Regions from separate parts of the Weissella soli genome, predicted to be linked through region 3. Evidence: riboswitches for the same ligand, from Rfam matches in the RefSeq annotation. Region 3 holds a riboswitch; each other region holds the start of a gene.
The links. A riboswitch is a leader RNA that binds a small molecule or an ion and turns the genes downstream of it on or off. The one in region 3 is predicted to bind thiamine pyrophosphate.
Positions count from the first base shown of each region.

Region 1: linked by a shared signal. The riboswitch ahead of WSWS_RS05405 (thiamine-binding protein) and the one ahead of WSWS_RS04465 (ECF transporter S component) in region 3 are both predicted to bind thiamine pyrophosphate.
Region 2: linked by a shared signal. The riboswitch ahead of thiM (hydroxyethylthiazole kinase) and the one ahead of WSWS_RS04465 (ECF transporter S component) in region 3 are both predicted to bind thiamine pyrophosphate.

Region 1 is NZ_CP017326.1:1,125,547-1,135,935, reverse strand. Features, by position in the region: gene WSWS_RS05420 (AAA family ATPase) at 1-2,739, shown strand, start outside; gene WSWS_RS08190 (hypothetical protein) at 2,781-2,921, shown strand; gene WSWS_RS05415 (TetR/AcrR family transcriptional regulator) at 2,968-3,579, opposite strand; gene WSWS_RS05410 (DUF2075 domain-containing protein) at 3,751-4,920, shown strand; gene WSWS_RS08295 (hypothetical protein) at 5,003-5,131, shown strand; TPP riboswitch at 5,143-5,233, shown strand; gene WSWS_RS05405 (thiamine-binding protein) at 5,312-5,611, shown strand; gene hrcA (heat-inducible transcriptional repressor HrcA) at 5,773-6,795, shown strand; gene grpE (nucleotide exchange factor GrpE) at 6,811-7,368, shown strand; gene dnaK (molecular chaperone DnaK) at 7,496-9,322, shown strand; gene WSWS_RS05385 (DnaJ C-terminal domain-containing protein) at 9,483-10,389, shown strand, end outside.
Region 2 is NZ_CP017326.1:355,067-365,455, reverse strand. Features, by position in the region: gene mutL (DNA mismatch repair endonuclease MutL) at 1-31, opposite strand, end outside; gene WSWS_RS01740 (TenA family protein) at 174-773, opposite strand; gene thiE (thiamine phosphate synthase) at 757-1,419, opposite strand; gene thiD (bifunctional hydroxymethylpyrimidine kinase/phosphomethylpyrimidine kinase) at 1,421-2,218, opposite strand; gene thiM (hydroxyethylthiazole kinase) at 2,215-2,994, opposite strand; TPP riboswitch at 3,102-3,197, opposite strand; gene WSWS_RS01720 (ECF transporter S component) at 3,282-3,893, opposite strand; gene nrdF (class 1b ribonucleoside-diphosphate reductase subunit beta) at 4,093-5,058, opposite strand; gene nrdE (class 1b ribonucleoside-diphosphate reductase subunit alpha) at 5,183-7,354, opposite strand; gene WSWS_RS08310 (class Ib ribonucleoside-diphosphate reductase assembly flavoprotein NrdI) at 7,722-8,456, shown strand; gene ffh (signal recognition particle protein) at 8,533-10,017, opposite strand; gene WSWS_RS01695 (putative DNA-binding protein) at 10,030-10,371, opposite strand; gene ftsY (signal recognition particle-docking protein FtsY) at 10,373-10,389, opposite strand, start outside.
Region 3 is NZ_CP017326.1:938,865-949,253, reverse strand. Features, by position in the region: gene WSWS_RS04480 (glycosyltransferase family 2 protein) at 70-1,362, opposite strand; gene WSWS_RS04475 (energy-coupling factor transporter transmembrane component T) at 1,780-2,445, opposite strand; gene WSWS_RS04470 (ABC transporter ATP-binding protein) at 2,438-3,841, opposite strand; gene WSWS_RS04465 (ECF transporter S component) at 3,852-4,415, opposite strand; TPP riboswitch at 4,574-4,667, opposite strand; gene WSWS_RS04460 (dihydroorotate oxidase) at 4,717-5,649, opposite strand; gene WSWS_RS04455 (ribose-phosphate diphosphokinase) at 6,083-7,054, shown strand; gene WSWS_RS04450 (aldo/keto reductase) at 7,068-8,057, shown strand; gene WSWS_RS08170 (hypothetical protein) at 8,170-8,319, shown strand; gene WSWS_RS04445 (Cof-type HAD-IIB family hydrolase) at 8,312-9,151, shown strand; gene WSWS_RS04440 (RsmF rRNA methyltransferase first C-terminal domain-containing protein) at 9,164-10,389, shown strand, end outside.

The sequences.
Region 1 (10,389 bases), 190 kb from region 3:
TTAACGGCGGAACAATTTCGGCAAATTATTATTCTGCCACAAGGTGAATTTCGTAAATTTCTGAGTGCTCCCAGTGATGTCAAAGCGGATACCTTGCGTTCGTTATTTGGTACCGAAATTTTTGATACCTTTACACAGCAATTGAAGGAATCTAATAGTGCCCAGGCAAAAGCGATTGAAAAGCTGACGGATCAGGTTGAGGGCCAATTTACAAATTTATCATGGCCAACGGACACTGTTGAACCGGTAGCTGGTGTGCTATCTGAACGCTTGGCCCAGGCCCAACAAGTCAAGGTCGCCGAACAGTCTAGATTGGCAGGACTGCAAAAAGAGGCCGAGGTCGCTGAGCAACAGCAGACGGAGGCAGCCCAGGCGTATAGCATGGCTGTGACTTTATCAGCGCAGTTTGATCGGCATCAAGAACTGGCCGTGCGTGAGGCGAGCTTGTTAGCCGACGAACCGCGGTTTGCGCAACAACGACAGCGACAACAATGGTTACATGAGGCTTTGAGTTATCAGCCACAAGTGGTGTCTTATCAAAGCTTGCAAAAAGAGGCCGAGGAACTGACAATAAGGCTAGCTGACTTGGTCGCTGAACGGACCCAGGTTTTACAAGAAGTGGCGGCCCAAGCAAAACGGCAGGACCAGTTGACAAACACCCAAACTAAAGTGACTGACGCGCGCGAACGTCGGCGTCAGATATTAGAAGAGTTGAAACCCTTAGCAGTCCGAGTGACTGATTTGGAGGGTCAAATCGATAAGACAGAGCACCAACTCCAGACTGACACCAGCCAATTAGCAAGTGTTCAGACGGATTTTGGCACTCAAGAAACGCAGGTCCAGTCCTTACGAGATCAACTTGACCAATTGGCCGATTTGAAGGAAGTTGAACGTCAGCAACACGATTTAGATTTGCAGTATACCGGGTTAGAAGCCCAACAAGCAACGATTATGCAAACTGAACAGGAGCAACAGACGCAACGCGCTAAATTAAATGAGTTGCAGGCGCGGGCTGAACGATTAACAACGCAAAATGAGACTGCGCAGGCAGCGGCTCAAGAAGCCAAGCGGCAACGGGCACGGATTATGATTGCCATGTTGCAGGCAGATTTAGTTGTTGGTGAGCCTTGCGCTATCTGTGGTGAAATTTTTACTGGCCAACACAATGATGTTCATCTCCAAAACCTGGATCAAGCTGACTTGCATCAGCAAATGGATGCAGTTGATGCAGCAGAACAATGGGCGCAAGAGGCGTTGACCGCTCTCACACAGGTGCATACCGAGATGACAGGCGTGCAGCAAGCACTAGATAAATTAGCTGTCACGATAGGTGAGTCGCAACAAGCACTGGCCGACGCGTATGCTGATTTTTTGGTGACTGCAGCTGCATTTGCCACGACGATGACCTGGCCAGCTGCATTTGAAGCAGCCCAGGTGACCGCGAATGTGATGACATTACGAGATCTGTTGAAAGCCAACCAAACCCGCTATGAGGCGCTCACCGCTGCCAAGGCGACTGCTCAGTCACAACTAAATCAGACGACCGCCGCCATTGCACAAATAGAACAGCGGTTAACCACCGGGCGAGTCAGCCGCGAGGAGCAACAACACCAGTTAGCCCAGTTGACGGCCGGGCAAACAGTGTTATCGATGACCGCCTACGATGAAGAAGTACAGCAATTAAATGGCGTGATTAGCACCTTTGAAGAAGCACAAACCGCATTGGCCAAGGCACAACAAAAAACCGCCATTGCGATTGAACGCATTGAGACCCAGTTGAAATTAGCACAACAGCAGCAAGCTGAGGTGGCCATGCAGATAACAGCCCATGAAGAGGACTTTACGGGGTTGTTTACCAAATTTTCAGTCACCAACTTGACTGACTTCATCGAGCTTTTACAACAACCAGGATTAGCGGATGAAGCAAATGATCTTCAGCGCGAGATCACAACCTATGAAGCTAATGTGCAAGCTGTCCATGAGCAGTTGACCCAGCTCAACGCGCAATTGGCGGATCAATCGCGGCCTGATTTAGAAGCACTACGCAAAGTTCAGACAGATGCTGAAATGCGGTATAAGCAAAGCCATGAACGGTACATGATAATCCGAACGACCGTCACCAATTTTGCGCACCAAGTGGACGCCATTGCGACACAAATCAGGGCGATTGAACAAAAAAATGCGGCCGGGAAAGCCCTAAATGAATTGGTGGTCGTGATGACCGGTCGTGGTCGGATTAAGCTTAATTTGGAACGGTATGTCTTACGCCAGTTTATGCTTGAAGTATTACACTATGCTAACGCCAATTATATTAATACGCTGTCAAATGGGCGTTATCAATTTACCTTGGATGACACCCAACATGGTGTGCAAAATCAAAATGGCTTGGAAATTAACGTCATCGATTATGCAGCTGGTGGGGTGCAGCGCTCAACGACGACCCTTTCAGGCGGAGAATCCTTTATGGCAGCGTTGGCGATTGCGCTATCGCTGGCTGAAGTGGTGCAAAATCGCGCGGGTGGTGCCAAAATTGAGGCATTATTCATCGATGAAGGGTTTGGTTCATTAGATAGTGGGACTTTGGAACAGGCGATTGAGGCGTTGCGTTCGGTCGAAGCGGGTGGGCGTCTCGTTGGCGTCATTTCGCACGTTGATGCCATGAAACGTGAAATTCAACAACAATTGCTGGTGAAAAAACATGGCGATGGTCATAGTTCAATTGCCTATTCTTTGGTTTAGAATGTTACAATATAAAAAAAGCGGAAAATGAGGTTCTGAACATGAATAAGGCACAAAAGTTGGCCAAGAAGGAAGCATCCCGTTTGACAAAGGATTTGGAGCTACAATTAAAGCGTGGTTTGGTTCACGTTGAATTAGTTGATGCGTCTGAAGTTGAGGGAATCTTGTCAGAAGAAGCCTAACCAAAAAGAGATTCACTTAAGGATTCCCTTAGGTGAATCTCTTTTTTTATGCTTGACCGTCATCAAAGACCAGCAAGTCATGGGGCGCCAGAAAACGACTGCGCATCAGAATGGTGGCAATTTCCGCGGGTGATTCTGGGTGTTCTTTGTTGAGCCAATGGCGAATAATGTTTAAAATGCTGTAAATGGCGATTTGTTTGGTATAGTCAATGGGGATGATATCAGAATAATGGCCGTTGGACGCGATTAATTTACTAGAAATCATGTCATCAACCAGGTCTTTAATCTGATTGAAAAATTGGGGATCCCCCTTTTCTGAAAATAAGGTACGAATAGTTTCACGTTCTGAATCTGCATAATCGAGCGCAGCATTAAACGTATTAAAGAGTTCTTCGGCTTTGTTGTTTGGAGTATTATCAATGGCATAATCAATGTTGGACTGAATCGCGGCCGCAATTGATTGATGAATCGTATTTTCCAGGTGTTCAAGCAAGGCAAATTTGTCGGTGAAATGCACATAGAAGGTACCACGACTGATGCCGGCCGTACGCGTGATGTCAGAAACGGTTAGATTTGAAAACCCTTTTTCGTTAATCAACGAGATGAAAGCTTTTTTAATGTTTGCTTGGGTCTGGGCATTTTGTTCAATATGTTTCATGATGATACTCCTTTAATTGATTTGTAATTACTGCTTAATATAGCTTATTTGAACAGGGTGTTCAATTGGTTCCGTTAGAAAACTAATCCCTATATTAAGGTGCTTGAAAAGTAGCTCAATACTTACAAATGTGTATAATATGAAAAGAAGTTAGCGGAAAAGAGAGTTATCATGAGTGAAATCCTAAAAGAACAATTTTTGATCGATGAATTATCCGATCAGCAACAAACAGTCATTGCTGAGATGAATGACTATATCGCGGCCGGGATTCGGGGTAATCAGCATGCGGTTGCTATTATTCAAGGTGCTGCCGGTACAGGAAAATCAGTTGTCTTGATGCAATTAGTGAAGCAATACATGACCGATAAGCAGTACCGTACCGCCTTGGTCGTGAATCATCCCGAGCTATATAAGGCTTATCAAGATTTAGCTGAAGATATACCTGGTATCAAAGAACGTGATATTCGACGACCAACGTCATTGATTAATGAGGCACAGAAAAAGAATTGGTCATATGATGTTATTTTCGTGGATGAAGCGCATTTGCTATATTCCAAATCAGAACCCTATGCGCACTATCGCGGTGAGAACCAGTTAACCGATCTGATGAACTTGGCCAAGATCGTGGTTGTCGTGTATGATTTTGCGCAAGTCTTCCAATCAAAGATGTATTGGTCAAAGGACTTATTATTTAAAACGATTGGTAATCATCCTTACAAGCAATTTGATATGGATTTTCAATATCGTATGGTTGCTAGCCAAGAACAGGTTGCTTGGATTGATGATTTAACGGCTGAAAAGCCCATTTATGCATTCCCTGAAAATAGTCCTTTCGAGTTTGAAGTGTTTGACACAGCCGGTGCTTTATATGAACAAATTAAATTAAAAAATAAAGAAGTTGGGTTATCACGCGTGGTAGCTACTTCAGGATTTCCCCGGATTGATGGCCGGCATAATGTCGAGATGGATACCTTTTCAAAGCCCTGGGATGAGTGGGATCCACAACGCATGCACTGGGCTAAGCGGGAATACTCAATTGACCAAGTGGGGACAATTTACACCTTGCAGGGGTTTGATTTGAATTATGTGGGGATGATTATTGGGCCATCTTTTGGTTATGATGCAAAGACGGATGCCATGACCATTATTCCGTCAAAGTATTCACACAAAGAAATTTTTAAAAAGCGCTCTGATATGAAATTTACAGAAGCCCAGTACAAGGAGTTTATTGCTAACGTTCTGAATGTGTTGATGAAGCGTGGTAAGTTTGGCTTGTATTTGACAGCGTATGATGATGATTTGCGGCAGCGGTTAGTGGACTTATATCAACAGAAGCGTTAAAACACAAATAGCATCAGATTGGTTAAAAAGTCGGCAAAATAGTGCTACAATATAGATATTATGACAGATAGAGGTGGCCATCATGGCATATAGTAAAGAATTATTAGAAGAAACACAGGGCCACTTGCTTGACCTATTGATCCAAGATAAGCAATCAGCAGAAATTGTTACAGCTGTGTTTGCGTATTACGCAGAAAATGCGGCTAAGTAGTCAATAAAAATAAATTTTACTAGGGGCACCAGCAATGGTTGAGATGAACCCTTTGAACCTGATCAAATTAACATTTGCGTAGGGAAGTAAGTTTAATAGATGATATCGAAAACTCATCTCTAGACTTATGGTCTAGGGATGAGTTTTTTATATGCGTAAGCATGGAATGGAGAGAATAAAATGGCAAATGCAGCAATGGCAATTCAAGTGTTACCAAATACAACTGACACGGCTAAGTTACTTGAAATCGTCGATGCGGCGATTGCGGCAATTGATGCAAGTGGATTGAATTATGAGGTCGGTGCCTTTGAAACGACAATTGAAGGTGATTTGGATCAATTGGTGGCCTTGATTCCAGCCATTCAAGCAGCAAGTGTCGCAGCCGGTGCTGAAATGATCAATAATTACATTAAATTGGCGTATGCACCTGAGAAACATATTTTGACGACTGATGAGAAATTAGATAAATATCGTAAGTAAGTTAAACAAAGGCACCAAGGTGACGCTTGGTGCCTTTGTTTAACTTACTTTTAGCACTCTGAACAAAAGTGTGCTAAAAGTGTTGACAAGGTCCTTTGATGTGTGTATTATAATAAATGTTAGCAAGTAAGAAACAAGAGTGCTAACAAGGAGGCGCGCAAATGTTAACAGAACGTCAACGTTTAATATTGATGGCGATCATTGCGGACTATGCGCGTTCTGGCCGCGCAGTTGGCTCAAAGACGCTACTGGCAGAGTTACAGTTGCCGGTCAGTTCAGCCACAATTCGTAACGAAATGGCGTATCTTGAGGATCAAGGACTTTTACAAAAGGAACATACATCCTCAGGACGCGTCCCTTCGCAAACGGGGTATCGGTACTATGTTGATTTCTTGATGAAGTCACGGCGATTACCAACGGAGCTTGAGGTGAAGTTGCGGCGGGTGTTCAACCATCGTTTCCAACAAGTTGATGACTTGTTGGGACAGGTCACTCGCATACTAGCTGAAGTGACAGGTTACACAGTGGTTGCTTTGAAGCCGGAAGCCTTAGACGTACGTTTGTCAGGATTCCAGCTTGTCACAATTGATGGTCAGCAAAACATGGCGATTGTTGTGACTAGTGATGGTCAGGTGACGAGTCAGAGCTTCCGATTACCAACGGGGTCAAGTAGTTCTGATTTGCAGTCTTTGGTCAGTAACATCAACCAGACATTAGTCGGTCAGCCGATTCGAGTGGTTTTGCAAAGTTTGAGTGGTGATTTACCACTTGGGTTGGAGCGGACTATTCGGACACCAGCTGCTTTCCTACAATTATTTGGGGATATTTTGGCTCGTTCAATACAAGATACCGTCTTTATTGGCGGTCGGTTAAATGTCTTTGATTTTACAACGGATACCAATCTGCAAGATATTAAGGCATTGTACCAACTCCTTGAATCACCAGCACAAATGCGTCAGGTCATTGGCGCTGCAAATGATGGTGTGATGATTCAAATTGGTTCTGAAAATGATGATGACTTGTTGTCGCCATATAGCTTGGCCTCAACTTCCTACCGGGTACCTAATCATGGTACCGGTGAAATCGCCATCCTTGGACCCACCAATATGAATTATTCAGAAGTGGTCACTTTGCTCGCGACAGTTCGTGAAACTCTTGTCAGTGAATTAAAAGAATACTATTAGAAAAGAGGTGTTGACATGGCGGAAGATCAAAAGTCAGTCGATGAAGAAATTCAAGAAGAGGTAAGGCCTGAGGTTGAAGAAGCTGAGACAGTTGAAACTACGACAGAAGAAATTGTCGAAGTTGACCCTCTTGAAGAGTTACAAGCCAAGTATGATGAACTTGATGACAAGTTCTTACGGGCCGAAGCGGAGATGCAAAATATGCATGGTCGGTTTGCAAAAGAACAAGCAGCGGCCCTGAAGTATGCTAGTTCCAAATTGGCAAAGTCAGTGTTACCAGCGCTTGATAACTTGGAACGGGCCCTCGCGGTTGAAGTAGCGGATGAGGCCGCACAACAAATCAAGGCTGGCGTTGAAATTGTTTACAACAACCTGGTTAGTGCCCTTGCAGAAAATGATATTAAGGCTGTTGGTGTGGCAGGTGAATCGTTTGATCCAAATGTCCACCAAGCTATTCAATCACAGCCGGCCGATGATGAGCATCCTGCAGACACAATCGCCCAAGTGTTCCAAAAGGGGTATGTCTTGCATGATCGGGTTATCCGACCAGCAATGGTAGTTGTTTACAACTAACCCAGCAATACAAATGGCGTTCATGCAACGAATTGTGAGTGCAACTATTGGACTTAGAATTCGTTGCATGAACCGAACAACGAAAAATGAAGCACGAAATATAAATTTCAAAAAGAGGTTTTAAATTATGTCAAAAATTATTGGTATTGATTTAGGTACAACTAATTCAGCAGTCGCTGTTTTGGAAGGTGGTAAGCCAAAGGTTATCACTAATCCAAACGGTGCACGTACAACACCATCTGTTGTTTCTTTCAAGGGTGGTGAGGAAATTGTTGGTGACGCTGCTAAGCGTCAAGCAATCACAAACCCAGATACGATTATGTCAATCAAGTCACACATGGGTGAAGTTGGTTACAAGGTCGAAGCTGCTGGCAAGAGCTACACGCCACAAGAAATCTCAGCTAAGGTCTTGCAATACATCAAGAAGTACGCTGAAGATTATCTTGGTGAAACGGTTGATAAGGCTGTTATCACAGTTCCTGCATACTTTAACGATGCACAACGTCAAGCAACTAAGGATGCTGGTAAAATTGCCGGTTTGGAAGTTGAACGTATCATCAACGAACCAACGGCTGCTGCGCTAGCCTATGGTTTGGATGACTTGACTAAGGATGAAAAGATCTTGGTTTACGACTTGGGTGGTGGAACTTTCGACGTTTCAATCCTTGAGTTGGGTGATGGTGTCTTTGAAGTTTTGTCAACATCAGGTGATACACACTTGGGTGGTGACGATTTCGACGCCAAGGTTATCGACTGGTTGGCTGATAACTTCAAGGCTGAAAACGGCATTGATTTGAAGGCGGATTCATTGGCATTGCAACGTTTGAAGGAAGCTGCTGAAGCTGCCAAGAAGACATTGTCACAATCAACTGAAGCTTCAATTGATTTGCCATTTATCGCTTCATCAGACAACGGTCCTTTGCACATCCAAACGTCATTGACTCGTGCAAAGTTCAATGAATTGACGAGTGACTTGGTTGAAAAGACTAAGGTTTCAGTTGAACAAGCCTTGAAGGATGCAGGTTTGACGAACTCAGATATCGATGAAGTTATCTTAAATGGTGGTTCAACCCGTATTCCAGCAGTTCAAGAATTCGTTAAGGACTTAACTGGTAAGGAGCCTAACCACTCAATCAACCCTGACGAAGCGGTTGCTTTGGGAGCTGCTATTCAAGGTGGTGTCATCACCGGTGATGTTAAGGATGTCGTGTTGCTTGACGTGACGCCTTTGACACTTGGTATCGAGACCATGGGTGGCGTGATGACTAAGTTGATTGATCGTAATACGACTATCCCAACTTCAAAGTCACAAGTCTTCTCGACGGCGGCTGATAACCAACCTGCTGTTGATATCCATGTCTTGCAAGGTGAGCGTCCAATGGCCGCTGACAACAAGACTTTGGGTCGTTTCCAATTGACTGACATTCCTGCAGCTCCTCGTGGTATTCCACAAATCGAAGTCAAGTTCGACATTGATCGTAACGGTATCGTGACGGTTTCTGCTAAGGATTTGGGAACTAACAAGGAACAAAAGATTACCATCCAAAACTCAGGTTCACTTTCTGAAGATGAAATTGAGCGCATGATGAATGAAGCTAAGGCTAACGAAGAAGCTGATCAAAAGAAGAAGGCAGAAGTTGACTTGCGTAATGATGTCGATCAATTGATCTTCTCATCAGAAAAGACGTTAGAAGATGTTGGTGATAAGCTTCCTGATACTGATAAGAAGCCAGTTGAAGAAGCCTTGACTAGCTTGAAGTCTGCTAAGGAAGCTGATGATCTTGACCAAATGAAGGAAAAGAAGGAAGCTTTGGAAAAGGTTGCTCAAGAATTAGCTGTTAAGTTGTATCAACAAGCCGCTCCTCAAGAAGGCGCTCAAGCCGAAGAGGGTGTTAAGCCAGCTGATGACAAGACGGTAGATGGCGACTTTGAAGATGTCTCAGACAAAAAGTAATTTCTAATTTATAATATATACACATAAAAAGTGTTTCCCTACAACACTGATATCCAAAGCGAGTTTCAATCGAGACTCGCTTTGATACATAGAACTAAATGATCGGCAGGATGCCTGCTGTTCTATGACTAACAATGAAATTAATGGAGGCTAATTCCTCATGAATAATACAGAATTATACAACACGCTTGGTCTTGACAAGAATGCCACGCAGGATGAAATTAAGAAGGCTTATCGTAAACTTTCAAAGAAATATCATCCTGATTTGAATCATGAGCCTGGTGCCGAGGATAAATATAAAGAAGTACAAGATGCCTACGAAACGCTTGGTGACGAGCAAAAGCGGGCCATGTATGATCAATATGGTGCCACGGGGGATCAACAAGGTGGCTTCAATGGTCAGGGTGGCTTTAGCGGCTTTAATGGCCAAAGTGGCTTCGGTGGTTTTGAGGATATCTTTAGCCAAATGTTTGGCGGTTATGCGGATCCAAATCGACCACGTAAGGGTCAAGATTTGCAGTACCGGATGACTTTGACGTTTGAAGAAGCTGTCTTTGGTAAGGAAACTACCATTTCATATACACGGACGACGGCGGACGGTAAGAGTGAGTCAAAGGAATTGAAGGTTACCGTACCAGCGGGTGTCGAAAATGGTCAACAAATGCGTTTATCTGGTCAGGGTGAAGCAGGTCTGAACGGTGGTCCATTTGGTGATCTATATGTCGTCTTCCGGGTTGCAGCCTCAAAAGATGGTTTCGAACGTGACGGGGCTGATATATACTTAGAACAACACATTGACTTCGCAACGGCAACTTTGGGTGGTGAAGTCATGGTTAAAACGGTTCATGGCGACAAAAAGTTAAAGATTGCCGCTGGTACACAAAATAGTACCCGGATCCGGATGCGCGGTATGGGTGCGCCCTACATGCGTGGTGGCGGTAATGGTGATCAATTCGTCGTCGTGACGGTTGATGTACCAAAGAAGCTGACTAAGAAGCAACAGGAAGCATTGAAGGATTTCCAAAATGCGATGAACGGTGCTGAAAGTCACAAGAAGGGCTTTTTTA
Region 2 (10,389 bases), 580 kb from region 3:
GGATATCCGGCAACTCGTGTATTTCTGCCATCATCCATCCCCTTTTTCTACGAAATATTTATCTTTAAGATACCACATTCGTCAACCGATCAGCAGTGTCAGATCGATTTCTTTGTGGAATCCAAATATTCGTTCGATCAAGGCAGGGATTGACGCTCGCATTTCCCCATCGCTTAGTGCATTGGCTTTTCCCAAAATAGCAACTCGTACTCATAGGCCCGTAAGTAACCTGCTAGTTCACTTTGGGTAATGGCGCGTTGCGTGGTCAAGTGATCAACAACCTGCCAGCACCACTCGGTCATGGCCTGATACTCAGGTCCTCGGTAGTAATCAATCCACCCTTGGAACCGCGCTACCCGCGTCCCCAGCTGCTTGGCGACCAAATGATATGATTCAGTACATGGCAGTAATGCCAGCATACTGGTCAAGCCATCCCCTTGCGCGATCAGGGCCTCCATATGTGCCAGATAATCAAGATTATGTTGGCCTGGTTTAATTTGTGCAGCCGCTGCACTTGGCTCCAATGTCGCATGGGCACCTGCTTCACCCAGTGTTTTTGGTTGCCGTGCGACCAGCTCGGGCGGTAATTGCTGTTCCATGGCCTGCCACATCTGAGTAAACCGCTCAATATAGTAATGATCTTGGGCAACATAGTAATCCCGCTGTGCCTGGGTGAGTTCACCCGTACCAATACCGGTCACAAACGCTGTCTGCTGTATTTGATGTAAAAGCGGGGTTGCTTGGGTTGTTAACCATTCATGCGTTGTCATCATGCCAAATTTGCTCCATTTCTTGCATTAAACTAACGGGTTGATCCGCCTGTAACGCCATACTAACGAACGCAACACCTTGCACACCAGTGGCTTTCAATGTTGCTAGTTGCGCAAGTGTGATCCCACCAATCGCGACCACTGGGAAGTGTTGTTCGTTCACGGCAAGGATTGCTTGCAGACCACTAATACCTTGGGCCATAGCGGCATCTTTTTTGGTTATCGTCGGATAGACTGGGCCGACGCCCAAATAGTCAATCCGCGTATATTGTTGGGCCGCACGCATCTCTGCAACTGTTCGGACTGACAACCCAATGAGCATCTCAGCTGGTACACTGGCGATGACTTCAGTGATTGGCATGTCCGTCTGACCGACATGGATACCATCTGCTCCAACTGCCAAAGCCAAGGCGACATCGTCATCGACAAAAAACGGAATGTGGTAGTGCCGTGCCATCTCTTTTAGTGTTTGTGCTAAGGCTAGGCGGGATGCGGCTTGCGTCAAGCCCCCTGTTTTTTCACGAAACTGATACGCTGTAATGCCAGCAGCCATGATGCGTTCAACCTGGGCGATGTACTGTGTGAGCGTATGTCCTGGCAGATCTTGTGAACCGCTGATAAAGTAACGTTCTAAGTAATTTGTTTGCATGCTAACCCTCCACCCAATGATTGAGGGGGCCGTGCCCGTGCCCCACGTTGATACTCTGTTTGATTGCTTCATAGGTGAATTGTTTAGCTGCTGGAAGGATGTCTTTGATATCAAGTCCCTTGGCTAAATTGGCGGTGATGTAAGCCGACAAGGTATCTCCGGTCCCATGCGTGCGAACCGTATCAATACGTGGTGCCGTGTACCAAGCGGATGATCCATCGGCAAATAAGGCATAGTCTCGCACCACCGTCGCTGATGCAGCGTGACCACCTTTGATCAAGACATGCTTGGCGCCAAGCGCCTGTAAAGCGCTCGCGGCCTGCATTATGTCTGCCTCTGTTTCAATCGAACGGTCAAGGAGCACCTGTGCTTCCTCTAAATTAGGCGTGATCACCGTTGCCAGTGGCAATAATTCAGTTTTCACAAGTGCAATGGCCGCATTGGTCAATAATTTCGCACCGCCCTTGGCCACCATCACTGGATCGACAACCACTGCGCCAAAATGTACATCAGCTAATTCCTGCACCACCTGATGTACGTGTTCAGCATCAAACAGGGCACCAGTCTTCACTGCTTTGATCGCAAAATCAGCGTCCACACTCTCAAATTGTTCATGCAAAAATGCACTGGGCGTGGGTAACAAGGCCTGTACACCATAGGTATTTTGGGCGGTTAACCCCACCACAATTGATGCGGCGTATACCCGTTGGTTATGAAAGGTCTTCAAATCCGCATTTATGCCGGCACCCCCGCCTGAATCAATCCCGGCAATCGTCACGACCTGTGGTACCTCAATCATTGTGTCACCTCCGCATACCTTGTGATATAGGCGTCATCGGCCACTGATAATTCATCAAACAGGGCCGGCATAAAGCGGCCGGGCAATCCCTGCGCCGAAACAGTGGCTTGCTGGCCGGCTGCTCCCAGCAACGCCGTGGCATATAAAGCTGCCCCATAATAGTCACTGGTAACCGCCGCAAATGTCGCAATCAAGCCACTCAACATATCACCAGCACCAACATTGACCGCCAGCAACTGCACATTATTTTGTACCAAAGCCACTTGCTTGCCATCGGTAATGACGTCCGTCGCCCCTGAGGCTACTACGATGGCCCCCGTACGATGAGCCACGGTTTGAGCCATTGCCACATCGGTTGTCGCCGTCAGGGCATCGATGCCTTGACCCGCGGTCTGTTGCTGTGCAAACCAACTAATTTCAGCTGCATTACCGCGAATAATATCAACCTGTACACTGTCCAATAAGCGCGTCACGAACTGACCCCGAAATGGCATGCCCACAGCAACCGGATCCAACACCACGGGCTTGCCTTGGGCATTGGCCATTTGGCCAACAGCTTCAAACAGGGCGAACTCATCTGCACGGATAGTGCCAATATTGAGCACGACCGCCCCCGCAATGCTCACCAATTCGGCCACTTCATCAATTGAGCGGGTCATCAACGGTGAACCCCCGATGACGTTAATTGCGTCGGCCACATGTTGTGGTGTGACCATATTAGCTAAATTCAACACCAACGGTTTGTGGTCCTGTAGTTTGCTATATAAGTTTTCCATGACATTCTCCTAATCCTAATAACAACAAGGGACACAAAAAGGCTCTCGAACCTGAAAAGCGGTTCGAGAGCCTTGGTAATAGATACTTATTAAATCAGAGTATTTCCCTAGTGCTCCCATCACTTTCCTACGCAAGTCTTAACTCAACAGGTTCAAAGGGTCCGAATCATCGTCTCAGCCAAATGGCTCCCCTAGTGAAAAAGATAATATTTAATTTACGCATTTAGCATAGCACAAGTTGCCAAGAACGTACATGACCAATCAAAAATATGCCAAAACTGTACGACCTAATTAAAGTTATAGCGATCAGCTACTAGCAACACGACCGAACCAATCACCGGCACGAAAATGGCGCCCGCAATCATTTCAAAAATACCATTAAAACCGACGACGACTTGTAACAACCAAGCCACTGAAGCCCCCCCGGCTGGAATACCCGTAAATGTGGTATGCATCACATTGAACCCAATCCAAGTCGACAAGACCACCAAGGCCGTATTAATCAACGCGGCCAATGCCCCTAGCCCCGCCAAGAAAATAGGACGCCGGGCAGTTTGACGGTTTTTAACGAAACGCCAATATAACCAACCAATGATCAAGCCAACTGCCATCCGTGGCACAATCGCCGTAATGGGATTACGAAACATCAACGCCCCCAGCGAGACGCCCGCAGCCCAAGCATTGTAAAAGGAGTAACTGCCCCAAATAAAACCTAAAAACAGACCGGTCTTTGGTCCGAGTATCATCGCGCCGATGGCCACCGTATAGGTAATGATTGTCACAGAAACCAACGGATTAATTGGCAGATTCCCTAACCAAGGTACCATGGCCTGTAATAGAATAATTGCAATAAATAATGCGGTTAACACCAAGTGACGTACTGATTGTGTCTTTTTCAAATTCCTATCCTCGTATTCTAAAAAATAGACGCAATACCCACTTCTATTTTAACTGAATTATTACCTTGTGACCATATCGAAAAGAGTCGTCTGACCAATTCCCCAGCAATAAAAAATATCGCCCGAGCAAGCTGCTCCTGGCGATATTCATCATCAGTACCTATTTATTAACGTCTAGTCTGACCCTGATCACGATGGCTTAGTCATTCAAACCGTAGTTGTAATCATCATCTTCCATGACTTCCAATTGCCCCAAGCGGTACCCATTACCAACTTGTGAAAAGAAATCATGATTTGAAGTCGTCGTTGAAATACCATTCATCACGATTGGGTTCACATCCTCGGCGCCATCAGGGAACAACGGATCTTGCCCTAAATTCATTAATGCCTTATTCGCATTGTATCGAATGAAGGTCAAAACGGATTCAGTCCAACCGACGCCATCGTATAGTTCGTGCGTGTACTTTTCTTCATTCGCATAAAGTTCCATCAACAAATCATACATCCACATCTTCAACTTGTCTTGCTCGGTTTCGGGTAGTTCGTTGAAGCCCAGTTGGAACTTGTAACCAATATAAGTCCCGTGGACCGACTCGTCACGCAAAATCAGCTTAATAATTTCGGCCACGTTGTTCAGTTTGTTGTGGCCAAGATAGTACAATGGCGTGTAGAAACCAGAATAGAACAAAAATGTTTCGAGAAAGACTGACGCAATTTTCTTTTGCAGATCAGTTCCTGTTTGGTAAATATTGTTAATCCGTTGCGCTTTAAATTGCAGGTAATCATCAGAACCCGTCCAGTTAAAAATCTCTTCAATCTCAGCTGGTGAATTTAAGGTTTCAAAAATCGATGAATATGACTTAGCATGCACCGATTCCATGAATTCGATATTATTCAGGACAGCTTCTTCGTGCTGGGTCCGCACTGCGGCCTTCAATGATGACATACCATCTTGTGATTGTAATGTATCAAGCAATGTCAAGCCACCAAACACATGCCCAACAAGGTAGTGTTCGCCATCTGTCATCTTACGCCAATCATCTAAATCATTTGATAGCGGAATACGCGTATCCAACCAAAATTGTTCTGTTAATTTTTCCCAAGTTGCTTTATCAATTCGGTCCTCAATATCATTCCAATTGATTGCAATATACTTATCCGTCATCGGTTGCTCTCCATCTATTTCCTTTAAAATTATTACTTTATTACATATTAATATGACAATAAGGAGATAGGAAGCCCCATCTCCTTATTTGCGTGACTACATGCCAATGAGATGACTAACTCAATTAAATTGAGCAGCTTTCACATTCATTAACACCCATTTCTTGTTCATCATCGGTGTAAGTACGGACATAGTATACTGACTTAATCTTCTTGTGATATGCGTACATCCGCAAAATATTCAAATCTCGCGTCGTCATTTTGTCCGTCCGACCATTCTTCCACTCGTACAAACCTTCAGGAATTGATGAGCGCATGAATAGTGTCAGAGCCATCCCCTGATCGATATGCTCTTGGGCCGTGGCGTAAACATCAATGACGCGTCGCATATCCATATCATACGCTGATTGGTAATATGGCAGAGTATCATTGCTCAAATATGGTGCGGGATAGTAGATCTTACCAATCTTCTTTTCTTGTCGCTCCTCAATCTTGTTAATGATTGGGTGCAATGACGCCGTCGCATCGTTAATATATGAAATTGAGCCGGTTGGTGCAATGGCCATCCGGTATGCATTGTATAAGCCATACGTACGGACTGAGGCCATCAATTCTGACCAGTCATACACTGTTGGCACAGCATGCTTGGCAAAGATTTCCTTGACCTTTGGTGTCTTGGGACCCCAATCTTGCGCCAGGTACTTATCAAAGTATGAACCATCAGCATAAGCTGACTTTTCAAATTCATAGAACGTTTCCTTGCGTTCCTTGGCAATTTTGTTTGAAGCCTTTAAGGTGTAGTAGTTTAACATCATGAAGTAGACATTCGTAAAGTCCAAAGCTTCTTCATCGCCGTAGTGCATGTGGTTCTTCGCAAAGAAGCCGGCCAATCCCATGGCACCCAGTCCGATGGCATGCATTTCACGATTCCCTTGTTCAACTGAGGGTACAATATCTAGCTTTGAGTTATCGGAAACAAATGATAATGCCCGAACCATGGCGTCAACTGAGGTCTCAAAATCGTCAGTCTCCATCATGTTAACCACGTTAGTCGAACCAAGGTTACATGAAATATCGGCACCCATCTTGATATAGTTTTGCATGTTACCAATCTCAGAGGCCCGTTGAATTTGTAAAATTTCAGAACAGAGATTTGATGACACCACTTTACCATGAACTGGATTAGCCGCGTTCACTGTATCAAGATTGATAATATATGGGTAACCTGATTCTTGTTGCATCTTTGAAATTTCATTTTCTAAATCACGTGCCCGAATCTTGTACTTCTTAATCCGGTGATCGGCCACCATGTTGTCATATTCTTTAGTAAGGTCAATATAATTGAATGGCTCACCATAAACTTGTTCAACATCATATGGTGAGAACAAGAACATATCAGCATTCATGCGGATCAAGTCATAGAACTTGTCGGGCACTGTCAACCCAAGTGACAGGGTTTTCACACGAATTTTTTCGTCGGCGTTTTCTTTCTTAGTTGAAAGGAAGCCCATAATATCTGGATGGAAGACGGATAAGTAGACCACACCAGCCCCTTGCCGTTGCCCCATTTGATTTGAGTAAGTAAATGAGTCTTCCAATAACTTCATCACTGGCACAACACCTGAAGCCGCGTTGGCAATCCCCTTAATGGGGGCACCTGCTTCGCGCAAGTTACTCAAGTTGATACCCACACCACCACCAATCTTTGACAATTGCAAAGCAGAATTAATGGTACGACCGATTGAATTCATATCATCAGTCGCTTGGAGGACGAAACAAGAAACCAATTCACCACGGCGAGAACGACCAGCATTCAGGAAGGAAGGCGTTGCAGGTTGGTAACGTTGATGAATCATTTCATCAGCCAGTTGTAAGGCCAATTTTTCATTACCGTTACCATAAAACAATGCATTCATGGCCACCCGATCGATGTAGTTTTCAATGTAAAACTGACTATCATTGGTCTTAATGGCATATTGAGCGTAAAACTTATAGGCAGCCATAAATGACTTAAAGTGGAAATCTTGGACCTTTAAGTAGTCATACAAACGCTCGATAAACTCAAACCGGTAGCGATTGACCATATCAGCATCGACAAAATCGTTTTCAATCAGGTAATCGAACCGCGCCCGTAAATTATCAAATTGCAAGGTATTTGGATCCACATTTTCACGAATGAACGCTGCCAAGGCTTCCTGGTCCTTATCTAGTTGGATACTATTGTTCTTTGGGATATTCAATTCATTATTCAAATCAAAATAAGTCACATTATCTTGATCAATCGTTGTTAAAGCCATCGTCACGTCCTCCGCATTCTACCAAATGACGAACAATCTTCGTCATATCAGCCATTTATCTTCATATATTTCATTGTTAGCAAATAGCTAAAACTGATGTTTAGTATAATCATAAAAATAACACAATGCAAGGTCTTGACGACAAATAATTTTAGTGCATAAACGCCTTAAAATAGCCATTTACCGCGTCATATGGGCATTTCAATCGCTATGTTACAAATACATTAATGTAACAGAACGTTATTTATAAAACGTAACATAAAAATCATTGCACTCGCTAATAAACCCGTGTAAGGTAATAGTATTCATTCGTTAATTACGCCATTTTGTAATTGATGGAAATTTAACCAATTTAGGAAGTTGCCTCATGAAAATTCGCCTACTCTACATTTCAGTCTCTGGTAATACTCGTCATTTCGTCACTAATCTAGCCACCTACGGTAATGAAATCGGCGACTACGAGTTTGAACCTGTCGAAATTTCTGATGCCAGCGTCGATAATATCGAAACTGATCCTTTCTTCGTCTTCGTACCAACCTATTTAGATGGCGGTAATGGTATTCACTCTGGCGTCAAAGAAATCATGACGAATGCGCTTTCCGATCAAATTGACTTTAATCGTGGTTCACAAAAACTCCTTGGAGTTGTGGGCTCTGGTAACAAAAACTTTAACGCGCAATACATTTTGACAGCCCGGCGATATGCCGTTGAGTTTCATGCACCCATGATTGCCGAATATGAATTACGTGGTACAAACCGTGATCTAGAGCGCGTCTATGCTCACATGACGCATCGCATCAAAGAATACCTAGCTGAGCATACCCCAAGTCCATCTGATTTACGGCTAGTGCGTTTAGCGGACCATGTCCAAGGTGAAGGTGTGCTCATTGACGATACGCACCATTTGGTATCACAGATTTTGGTGCCCGACCTTCATGATTGCAGCGAACTCACTCAGATCACTGAGGTCGTTCACCCTGAAGAAGTCTACTCAGCGCAAGGCAATTTAATCTCTGTTCAACACTATTGGCTCTGGCCAGTTCAAGGCAAGAAACTTGCCTTTCCAGCTGCTGCCTTGACCCATGAGGTAGTTAGCGATTAGTCTGCGCCCTTCAATACAGCAAAAGGGCAGTCATTCCGAATGGAGTGACTGCCCTTTTTTGCATGTGACAAAAAGCTTAACGCTTACGTTTCTTTTTATTTTTTTGAATTTGGCGTGCCATGCGCTTCATGGCCATTTGTTGCACCTTTTGGCCCAAGCCACCACCATTACCACCCATACCTGGCATGCCTGGTAAGCCGCCCATGCCTGGCATACCGCCACCCATGGCATTCATCATTTGTTCCATTTGACCAGTATCGCCATTCATGACCTTACTCATCATGGTCTTCATTTGGTTGAATTGCTTCAACATGCGATTCACTTCCTCAACTGGACGACCAGCACCAGCTGCCAAACGACGCTTACGTGATGGCCGCTTCAGCAATTCAGGATCTTCGCGTTCAGCCGGGGTCATTGACATGACCACCGCCTTAATGTGCGCGATGTCCTTTGGATCCACCTTCAGGTTCTTTAAGGCAGGATTATTAGCCATCCCCGGAATCATCTTCATCAGGTCTTCAATTGGCCCCATGTTTTGCACTTGTTCCATTTGCTCAATAAAATCATTAAAGTCGAAGGTGTTTTGTCGCATCTTCTCCATTTGGACTTCGGCTTGCTTTTCATCAAAGTCCTTTTGGGCCTTTTCAATCAATGTGAGCAAGTCACCCATCCCGAGGATACGTGAGGCCATACGATCTGGATAAAAAATATCCAAATCAGTCATCTTTTCACCTTGACCGACAAACTTGATTGGCTTGCCTGTCACGGCACGAATTGATAAGGCCGCACCACCACGGGTGTCACCATCCAACTTTGTCAAAACGACACCAGTAATATCCAAACGGCCATTAAATCCTTCAGCCGTTTCAACCGCGTTTTGACCGGTCATTGCATCGACAACCAACAAAATTTCATCAGGTTGGGCAATTTCTTTGACATCAACCAATTCTTGCATCAACGCTTCGTCAATTTGTAAACGCCCTGCGGCATCGATAAAGACATAGTCTGCCTTTAATTCTGCGGCCTTAGCCATCCCTTGACGGACGATCTCACGCGGGTTGACATCGGTACCCATTTCAAAAACAGGCACATCAATTTGTTCACCCAAAGTTTTTAATTGGTCAATGGCGGCTGGTCGGTAAACGTCGGCCGCAATCATCAATGGACGGGCGTTTTGCTCGTTCTTTAACTTCAAGGCCAACTTACCAGCTGTGGTCGTCTTACCAGCACCCTGTAACCCAACCATCATAATCACCGTTGGAATCTTAGGTGATTTGTTCAGAGGTACATCTGATTCACCCATCATTGCCGTCAATTCTTCATTAACAATTGAAACAATCTGTTGGGCTGGATTCAAGCCATCCAGTACCTTAGCACCGGCTGCCCGTTCGCGCACATTGCGTACAAAATCTTTGACGACGTTAAAATTAACGTCGGCTTCAAGCAACGCTACCCGAATCTCACGCATCGTTTCACGCAAATCTGCATCTGTTACCTTACCCTTGCGACGCAAACCACTCAAGGCGTTTTGGAGACGCTCAGTTAGTCCTTCGAAAGCCATTTTAGGTCCTCACTACTCTTCTTCTAATGTTTCTAGTTTATATGCTAATTGTGCCAATTCATTGTCACCACGGTAATGTTGGGCAATATATTGACTCAAGGCTGCGGCTGCGGCAGTGCGTTTCAAATAGTCCGCATACAGCTGCAACTTGGTCTCGTAATCTTCCAATAGTTGCGTACTCCGCTTGACGTTATCATACACGGCCTGGCGTGAAACCTCAAATTCTTCCGCAATTTCCCCCAATGAGAAATCATCGGCATAGTATAATTCCAAATAATCCGCTTGCTTGGCGGTCAGTAATGGTCGATAAAAATCAAACAACGCATTTAACCGCGTATTTTTTTCTAACTCCATCTTAATTCTCCAATAAAT
Region 3 (10,389 bases):
AATGTAACATTCAAGCGCGTCTACTTTGTTGTATTTCATGCTGAAATTGGCTGAGTTTGCGTCAAAAGGTTATGTTTGTATCCAACTCAGCTCTTTATTCGTGATGAATGTCCAGAGGGCCCCAGCGTAGAAAATGAGCAAAAAAATGCCATAAACTAGGTCTGGAATATAGAAGAATGCTAGTAATCGGGCCATCCAACCCTGATCCCAAACTGTGATTACTTGAACAAAAATATAGGCATAAAACAAAATTAAAGCAATTATCGTATTGAGTGTAAATAGGGAAGTTAGGGTGCCGGTGATCATAATAGTTCTGATGATATATGTTATAAACGCAAAGAGGATAATTGGTGTGATTGCCAGAGCCATGTAAAGACCAATTTGTTGAAACCAGTAAATAAATCTCATCCAGACAGGCATCTTTAGTCCATACATTTTAATATTTTGTAGGGCCCCCATATACCACCGTTTTCTTTGATTATAAAGTGATTTAAAATCTTCCATGACATCAGTAATCGACTCGATCCCAACGTGGGGAATCGTGTAGCCTAACGCTAATAAGGCCAAGGTCAACTCGTTATCTTCGGTCATACTATCGACATCATAATAACTGTCACCTTTTGGCAATTGTTTACCAATGATACGAGCCTCCTTGACTTTTTTCAGAGCATTCCAACTGATTAAGCTAGCCGTTCCTGATAAAACATATACTTCAATTCGTTCCTTAACTAACCGTCTAAAGCGCGCAAATTCCATTTGTTGTAAGGTACCCAGGATATTGTGGGAGTTGCGACCAACAAAAATAGAACTGACGCCACCAACATATTTATTTCGTCCCATTTTATTTTCAGCACGTTCAACGAAATCACTGTCCACCGTGGTATCTGCATCCATGACAATGACGGCAGAGTGTTTATGGCTATCAAGTTCAGCTGAGAGCTGGTCGAGGGCATAATTCAATGCACCGGCTTTTTTCTTAGTATTTTTACCGGGCATAACTAACACTTGTGCACCAGCAGCCATGGCTGCAACGGCCGTTAAATCTGTTGTATTATTTGGAACAACTAGAACTTTATCTGGCTTGCGCGTTTGGGTTAAGATACTTGTTACAGATTTAGCAACTGTATCTTGCTCATTCCATGCCGGAATTAAAACAACAATATACAAAGAGTGGTCCGTTAAACCTTTTTGGTTTTCTTCTTCCGAAAATAGTGGACGTCCTTTAAATGTGAGGGTCAGTTTTCGTTTACCAGTTTTAAAAGAAATTAAAAATTTAATTCCAATTGTTGGTAAAAATTGTAGGATATGAAATACAATTCCAATGTCAATAAATATAGACACATCAAATAAAAATGAATTCATCTTTTTCACCATTCAAATAATAATATTAAATGAAAAATAGCATACTATTTTGAAAATAACAATAAAAATAAATGGATATGTTTTTGGATAATCAAAAATAATGGTTGGTTTTACGGCCAGCATTATAAAAAGTAAGTGAATCATTAGGTCATGTTGTCTTACTGGTAATTAAGGGTTAATTAGGCATTTAACATAGTGATTTATCAAGAATTTTATAACTGGTAGAAAACGAGTAGAAAAAATATTTTTCAATTAAATGAACTGGCATGCTGATTTTAATTTGTTGCTTGAATATAATTTTTATGTTCATTTTAAAAGTTATGATGTAAAACGACCTTTTTTGCATAGATTTATTATAAAAAAACCAACTAACTCCGTAAAAAGTTAATTGGTTTTATATAGTTTCATGTGGCCTAGTTACCACCAATGTCCTAGTAGACTAATCAATAGGAGAGTCAAGCCACTAATAGTTGTTAGGAAAACCAGTGGTATAGATAGGGGCGTTTTGATGTTCGTGCGGGGGAACCCCTCTGAAAATCCGTGGGAGGTCATCCCCTCCGATAGATCCTGCGCCCAATTAATCGCCGTCAATATTGCCTTGAAATAAAGCTGTGGTGACCACAAATGGTATTTGATGCCGCGCATGGCAGCACCATACTGGATAATCTTAATTTGATGACGCACCCGAGGTAATAGGTTAAATGCCGCCAAAATCCCATACGTAAAGGTGTCGGATAATTTGAGATAATCACGCAAACTGAACAAAATCTCGCGGGGCGTATAAGCTAAGGTGACGGTCAAGCCAAGCATCAAAAAGGCATACAAACGACTCGTATAGATCAACGCAATATGCCAGTTGTCATAGGTACTAAAAGCCATGTATGACCACCAAGTCCCAAACGCAGCGGGTAGTGAAATCAGCAGCGCCCAGAACACTGGTTTTGGTTTAACACGTAATAGGAGCAACAAGGCCATCCCAATCAACACCAACACGCTATTTAACCAAACTGATTTAACAAACATGATGCCTAAACCAGTGATGGACACGAAGATCAACAAGGGTAAGGGTTGGCGATTAGTCATGAGGGGCCTCCGTTACTAGTGCGATGCGGTGATTAGCTAAGTGCAGTTCATAGTCGACGAATTCGTTTAAGAATTGACGTTGATGTGAAATCATCAATGCACTAATCTGATTAGTCACGATGTAGTCTTTAAGCAATGTGAGCAGGGTGCGAACCGAAGCACTATCCAGACCAGCCAGGGGTTCATCTAGTAATAGAACGGGATGACCGCTAATGAGGACGCTCAGTAATTGGACTTTTTTCTGTTGCCCACCAGATAGTTGGTACACGACGTGATCCAATACGTGGTCGAGGTTTAACGCAGTGATGGCGCGCTTGATACGGTCATCCGTCCAATAGTCCGTTAAGTGACTGTGGGCACGACTTTGCGCAAATTCTTCTCGGGGGGTCATCGTGATGAATTGGTCACTGGCATTTTGGAAAACATAACCTACGACTTGCGCCCAATCAAAGAGTTTATAGTCAGCCATTGTTTTACCAGCAAAAGTGACTTCACCGGACATGCTAAGTTGCTTACTAAGGACACGGAAAAGGGTCGATTTCCCAGAACCGTTTGCTCCTGATAGCAGGCCAAGCTGACCAACGGGTAAGGCAAAGCTACTATCATGCACGAGAATCGTTGCGCCAACCTGTAAGGTCAAGTCACGCCAGTGTAGCTGACTTTGTGCTGCAGGTGTCCCAACAATTGGTGGCACAGTTGGCGCCGTTAATTCAGTCAGGGCGACTTCAACGGGGCGTTGCTCCCGTAATTGAAAAACGTGGTCAACTAATGGTGCATAACCCGTTAAATCGTGGTCAGAGATAAAAATCGTTTTACCATGATCAGTTTGCAGCGACTTAATGATGTGCAACAACTGTTGGCGGCTTTCGGGATCAACATTGGCAAAGGGTTCATCTAACAAGATGATTTCCGCATTCAGCGCAAAAATGACAGCCAGGGCCACGCGCTGTTGTTCACCACCAGACATGGTGAATAACTGTCGTTCAGCTAATGGTACCAAGTCCAGCATCAGCAAAGCATTTTCAGTACGCGTCTGAATTTCTGTACGGGGTAATTGCAGGTTTTCTAACGCAAATTCAATTTGTTCACGCGGTGTTTGCATCGCAAATTGCCGTGTCGGATTTTGGAAAAGCATCGCAATGTGTTGTGCGCGTTCAAAACTGACAATTGGTCCAACGGGTTGTCCCAGCAAATAAACATCACCTTGCGTAATGTCACCGCTAAAATTAGGGTAGAGACCAGCCATTAATTTAAGTAAGGTCGATTTGCCAGAGCCACTGGGCCCGTAAAGCAAATTAAACGAGTTGGGTGCTAAAGTTAAAGCGACATCCCGAAGAATGTCGCTATTCTTTGACCCATAAGAGAAATTAAGTTTTCGAATTTCTAATTTGGTCATGAAATTATTCCTAGTGGCGAATGCCTGACTGATCAACTAACTTTTGAATCCAGTAAACTAATACACCGGCGAAAAATCCGATTGAAATGAAACGGATGATGAAAAGGGTGATGAGTAGGCCAAATGAGAATGTGTTGTAGCCACTTTGGAACCAGTCCCAAATGAACATCAAGACCGTCGTTGATACCGTTGACATGAACAAGCCAAACTTATCCCAGTTCTTGTAGCCAGTGAGCGCAAACCCAGCTTCACTGGAAACTCCCTGCACTAAACCATAAATGACATTTGAAAAGCCCCATTGTGAGAAGAGTAGCATTTCAACGACGGCTGCCAAGATTTCACCAATGGTTGTGGCACCGGCCTTTTTGAGTAACACACCAGCCATTGGACCAGCCATAATCCAAACACCCAGCGTCATGTCATTGGCATAAATCTTTAAAGGTGTGGCTGCAATCGCATTGTATGCGAAGCCCCATACTTCATAGATCACACCGAAGAAAATAGCAATAATGGCAAGTGTAATGACGTCATTTAATGACCATGAACGCTTGTCTTTTGATGAAACTGTTTGCATGGCGCAAACCTCCGAATTATTAGAATGTAACGTCAAACAAGCGTGATTCCCGCAAGCGCGATGGCAGTAGAACATCACAGCATTGGAATGATCGAACGCATGGAAAAGAAAAAAGACCCCGTCCAAGCAAAAAGCTGGACTGGGTCAGTTTACTTACTAGGTAAACAAACCAAGCTACCTCCGCCGGCATTATCCGGATCAGGTACGATGGGTATTATCTCAGCCCCAAAAGGAGCACCCCAGCTTGTTTGAATCGTCATAGGTAAGCATAACGGATTCTTAAAATAAATTCAATAGATAGTTACAGCGTTTGCAAGTTACCCCGGAAATCGGCTAGTGAACGATAGCCTTTTTTGGCCATCTCAGCTAATAATTCTGTCTTAAGACGGTCAAAGATAGCTGGTCCCTCAAAGGCAAGGTTGGTCCCGACCGAAACTAAATCAGCCCCACACAGGATGTGTTCATAGACGTCACGGCCGGTTTGGACACCACCGGTCCCGATAATTTTGATGGCAGGGTTCAGACGCAGTCGGAGGGCCCGAACATTGGCCAAAGCAGTTGGCTTCACGATTTCCCCGCCGATACCGCCAAAGCCGCCCTTAGGAGCGATCATCACGCTGTCGGTTTCTGGATCAATGGCCAGGGCGTTACCAATTGAATTAATGGTATTGACGAATGCCAAAGGGAAGTCGTTTAACACAGCCGCAACCATGTCGAAGTGCACAATATCGAAATAGGGTGGCAACTTGACCCCGAGGGGCTTGGTATAGAATTGGAAGACCTCAGTCAAAATGGCGCGGGTTGCATCGAAATCATAGGCCGTTTGTGGTTTACCAGGGACGTTTGGGCAAGATAGATTTAGTTCAACCAAACCATTAAAATTAGACGCTTGAATTTGGTGAAGCATCGCCAGATTATCGGTCTTGGTCAAGCCAGCAATTGACAGAAAAAGGGGCTTTACAGCCTGCTTAGTGATGACATAGTCTAAATAGTAATCTAAGCCATTATTAGGTAAACCCATCGAATTAATTGAACCAAGGGGCATTTTGGTAAAGCGGGGTGCTGGATTACCAGCCCGGAAACTAGGTGTGGCTGACTTGGTGACCAGTGACCCAGCCCCGGGGGCAGTCAATACCTGGTCAAGTTCCTCGGTGGTCATGCAATAGACACCAGCGGCATTCAGTAGGATGTCGTCAAATTCAAAGCCAGCAATGTTGGCGGTAAGCGTTGTCATGATGTTTTATTCCTCTCTGTGACTAATTAAACATAACAATATTGTGAAAAATTTATTTTAATCAGTGTACCCAATATTTGGTGAAAAGGGAAGGGAAAGATAGTGATATATGGAATTATTTTTTTGCGTACAACTTTCCTTGTACACCGGCGATGACTTACTATGCATTAAGGTAGAGAATATAGATTGAAAAATCTAAGAATGGGTTGATGACTCAAAGAGTAGCTAGCGATCAGGCGTGTTTCCACAGAAAAATCACACGGGAAGTCAAGTGAGAATGACAACTTACTTTTTGGTAGCACTTAGTTGCATTTAACTGACTAACGTGAAGCGCTTTCTTTTTTAGCAGTCAAGTAACAAAAACGTAAAAATTCTGGTAAAATTAAGACAATAAACAATTGTCAGTAACAAAGATGACGCGGAGGAATGACTGGTGAAAAGCACACTAAAAATTATTGGGTTATCAACAAATGCAGAATTGACCCAAAAAATTTCTGAAGAACTACATTTGCCAGTAACACCGGTTGAGGTGAAGCGCTTTAAGGACGGCGAGATCGCATTACGCGTGTTGGAAAGTATCCGTGGGGATGATGTATTTGTTGTGTCGCCAATCGGTGGTGAGGTTAATGATAGCTTTATGGAAATCATGATTGCAGTAGATGCTTTACGACGTGCATCAGCTAAAACGATTAATGTTGTCCTGCCATATTATGGATATGCCCGACAAGATCGTAAAGCAAAAGCACGCGAACCAATCAGTGCTAAATTAATTGCTTCATTACTCGAGATGAACGGCGTTGATCGCGTGGTTGCGGTTGATTTGCATGCTGATCAAGTACAGGGATTCTTTGATATTCCTGTGGATCATCTCCTTGGCGCACCGTTGTTATCAGATTATTTCTATTCACGTAAACTATTGGACAACTTAGTGGTTGTTGCGCCTGATCATAGCGGTGCTGGTCGTGCCCGGCGTTTTGCGGAAATCCTAGGCGCACCTTGGGGTGTGATTAATGACCGCGTGGCACGAGAAGATCCTAAGAACCCAGATGCCATTGTCGGTCATGTTTCTGGTCGCATTGCGATCATCGTTGATGATATTATTGACTCTGGTCGACGCATGGTAACCTCGGCAGCCGCTTTGAAGGCAGCTGGCGCACTTGACGTGTACGCAGTAGCGACCCATGCAGTCTTCTCAAATGATGCGGCAAATGTCTTAGCAGATGACGACAATATTCGCAAAGTGGTGGTAACGGATACTTTGCCCATTCCTGAAGATAAGCAATTTTCAAAGTTGGTGGTTTTGTCAGTGGCACCACTATTGGCTGAGGCCATTACCCGCATTCACAATAATCAGGACGTCGGATCACTCTTACGTTCGTCAAATAATCCTGAAGTTAAGTTATAAGGAGTAGCAAATCATGGTATATGCAGCAGATGAACAACGTTATGAAAAGTTACCTTACCGGCGTGTCGCTGATTCAGGCCTGATTTTACCCGCACTATCATTTGGGCTGTGGCGTAATTTGGGTGATGAAAAGCCATTGGCCAATTCACGTGAGGTGATGTTGAAAGCCTTTGACAATGGTATTTTTTCATTTGATAACGCATCTAACTATGGTCCTTCAAATGGTACCGCCGAAGAGACCTTTGGGGCCGTTTTCCAATCTGATTTGAAGCCTTACCGTAATGAATTGGTGATTACCACCAAAGCGGGGTATCACATGTGGCCGGGTCCTCTTGGCGAGTTTTCTGGTAAGAAGCCGTTAACAGCATCCTTAGATTTATCTTTGCAGCGTATGCACTTAGACTATGTTGATATTTTCTATGCGCATCGTTGGGATCCTAACACAAACTTACGTGAAACAGCCGAAGCACTAGATTTGTTGGTACGCCAAGGAAAGACATTGTACGTGGGTGTGTCAAACTATACGGCAGAACAAACGGCGGCCATTGCAGAAATCTTTGATGAGTTACACACACCATTTATTGGTAATCAGGTGTCATATAACATGTTGAATCGTGAAGCCGAGACAACTGGTTTGTTGGACGTGTTGGATGCGCACCATGCTGGGTTGATTGCATATGGTCCACTGGCCGAAGGATTGTTGACTGATCGTTATCTAGATGGCATTCCAGCTGATTTCCCATTGCACCGGACGAACAGTTTCATTGCTGATAACCGTGAGGCCTATGTGGCCAAGTTGAATGCCTTAAACGCGATTGCACAACAACGTGGACAAACATTGGCCCAATTGGCCATGGCCTGGCTATTACGTGATCCACGAGTGACATCAATCGTCATTGGGGCATCATCAGTTGAGCATTTGTTGGATAATGTGCGCGTGGCCGATAATATGACGTTAGGTGCTGAGGAATTGGCCGCGATCGAATCAATTTTGAACGATTAGCGTGAACCTGCTTCAGTTAGGAAAAATTGATAAAATACGCTAAAATAGAACGTATTGAATTGTATAGGTTCAATACGTTTTTTCGTATTGAACAGAGAGTGAGGATACTGCTTTGGGACGTTACCTATTAGATGATAAGCAAAAAGAAATGAATAAGAAGTGGTCGATCAATGAAAAGCGTGGTGAAACGCGCGCAGAGATGATTGCACGCTTGCGTGATGAGCGACTTGCACAACAAAAGGAGCGCGCTACCGATGAGTAGAAAGCTAATTGGTATCGATCTTGACGGCACGACGTTAAATGAGAAGAGTCAGGTTTCTGAACGGACCCGCCGTATTTTACAGGCAGTTCAAAATGAAGGACACATTATTTCCATTATCACTGGTCGATCAGCTCGACTATCAACCGATATTTATGACACGTTAGGGTTGAAATCACCGATGATTAATTTCAACGGCGCCTTGGGACACAAACCCCACCAAGTTTGGGATCGTGAATACTCACATCAAATTTCACGTGACATCGCGCTCGACTTGTTAGAAATTGCACCAGAGATGAATATCGAGCGGGTGGTTGCTGAGAATAAGGACTCTGTGTGGGCATCCCCAGGAAAAGTGTCAGCAAATTTGGATGACATCGAACAAATGTTCTTTCCAACGCGCGAAGCAGGACCGCAAATGTTGGATCGGTTATCCTTAAATGCAGATATTAATGCGATTTTATTGGAAGCCGCCAGTCCCCTCCATCAAACTCAAATCAAGCGGTTTGTGATGGATCGTTATGGTGAAGATCAGGTGACGGTCAAAACTTGGGGTGGTGAGTCACCGGTTTTGGAAGTGGCACCGGCCGGGGTTTCTAAGACCACGGGTTTGGACTACTTGCGCCATATTTATCAGATTGACAAGCAAGATATCTATGCCTTTGGGGATGAGATGAACGACTTGGAAATGATTCAATGGGCTGACCATGGGATTGTGATGGCTAATGGGAATCCTGAGTTAAAGGCGGTGTCTGATGATGTCACTGACTTACCAAACACGCAGGATGGGATGGCCCGTTATATCGCCAAGATGCTCCATATGGACATTGATTAGAAAGAGGACACGATGAAATTACCAGCAGGTTTTGAAGAGAAATATCGCGCCTTATTGGGTGATGAAGCTGATGCATTCATGGCTTCATTTGATAAGCCCGTTGTCAAGGCATACCGTGTTAACCCTCTTAAAGCACAACAAACTTTGTATGACACACCTGATGACGGTCGGGTTCCTTGGGGGCAGTGGGGTCATGTTGGGACAGTTTCGGGTCATTCAGTGGACCACACGACGGGCCTGATTTACTCGCAAGAACCAAGTGCCCAGTTGGTCGCCGAGGTTGCCCATCCTAACCCAGGTGAACGGGTGTTGGATTTGGCTGCTGCACCGGGGGGCAAGTCGACGCACCTCGCTTCATTTATGAATGGGGAGGGCCTGTTGATTTCAAACGAAATCTTCCGTAAGCGGGCGACGGTCTTATCTGAAAATATAGAACGGTTCGGTGTCCAAAATGCGATTGTGACCAACCACGCACCCCAGGACTTATCAAAGTGGTTGCCGGGTTACTTTGACAAAATTATTTTAGATGCACCTTGTTCAGGTGAAGGCATGTTTCGTAAGGATCCAGGGGCGATGCAGTACTGGGATGTCGATTATCCGGCCAAGTGTGCTGCCTTGCAACGCGAAATTTTGACGGAAGCGGTCAAGATGATGAAGCCAGGGGCTGAATTAACATACTCAACTTGCACCTTTGCGCCAGAAGAAGATGAACAAATCATTGCTTGGTTAATTGACACGTATCCATGGTTGGAAATTGTGCCAATTGATAAGCCTGCTGGTGTGGACGATGGTCGACCAGAATGGGCTGATGGTAACCCTGAGTTGGCTAAGACAGCCCGCTTGTTCCCTAATCACTTGGACGGTGAGGGGCATTTTGTGGCGAAATTGCGTTCAAAGTTAACGGATGAAGATGTCACCGCAAAGGCACCCAAGCTCGCTACAACAAATTTGAACAAGGAACAAAGCGCGCTTTGGGCTGCCTTCCAAAAGGATATGTTGCCAGATTATCAACCAGCTGTCTTGCAGGCTTTTGGTGAGCAACTGTACGCGCTACCAGCGGGGACACCTGACATGAAGCGCGTACAAGTCATGCGGGCCGGTGTACATTTAGGCACGTTTAAAAAGAATCGCTTTGAACCTAGTTTGTCATTGGCGTTGGCTGTGCAACCGACCGAATTTACCCGGGTCTATGCAACGAACGATGAAGAATGGGCAAAATATGTGCATGGCGACACCTT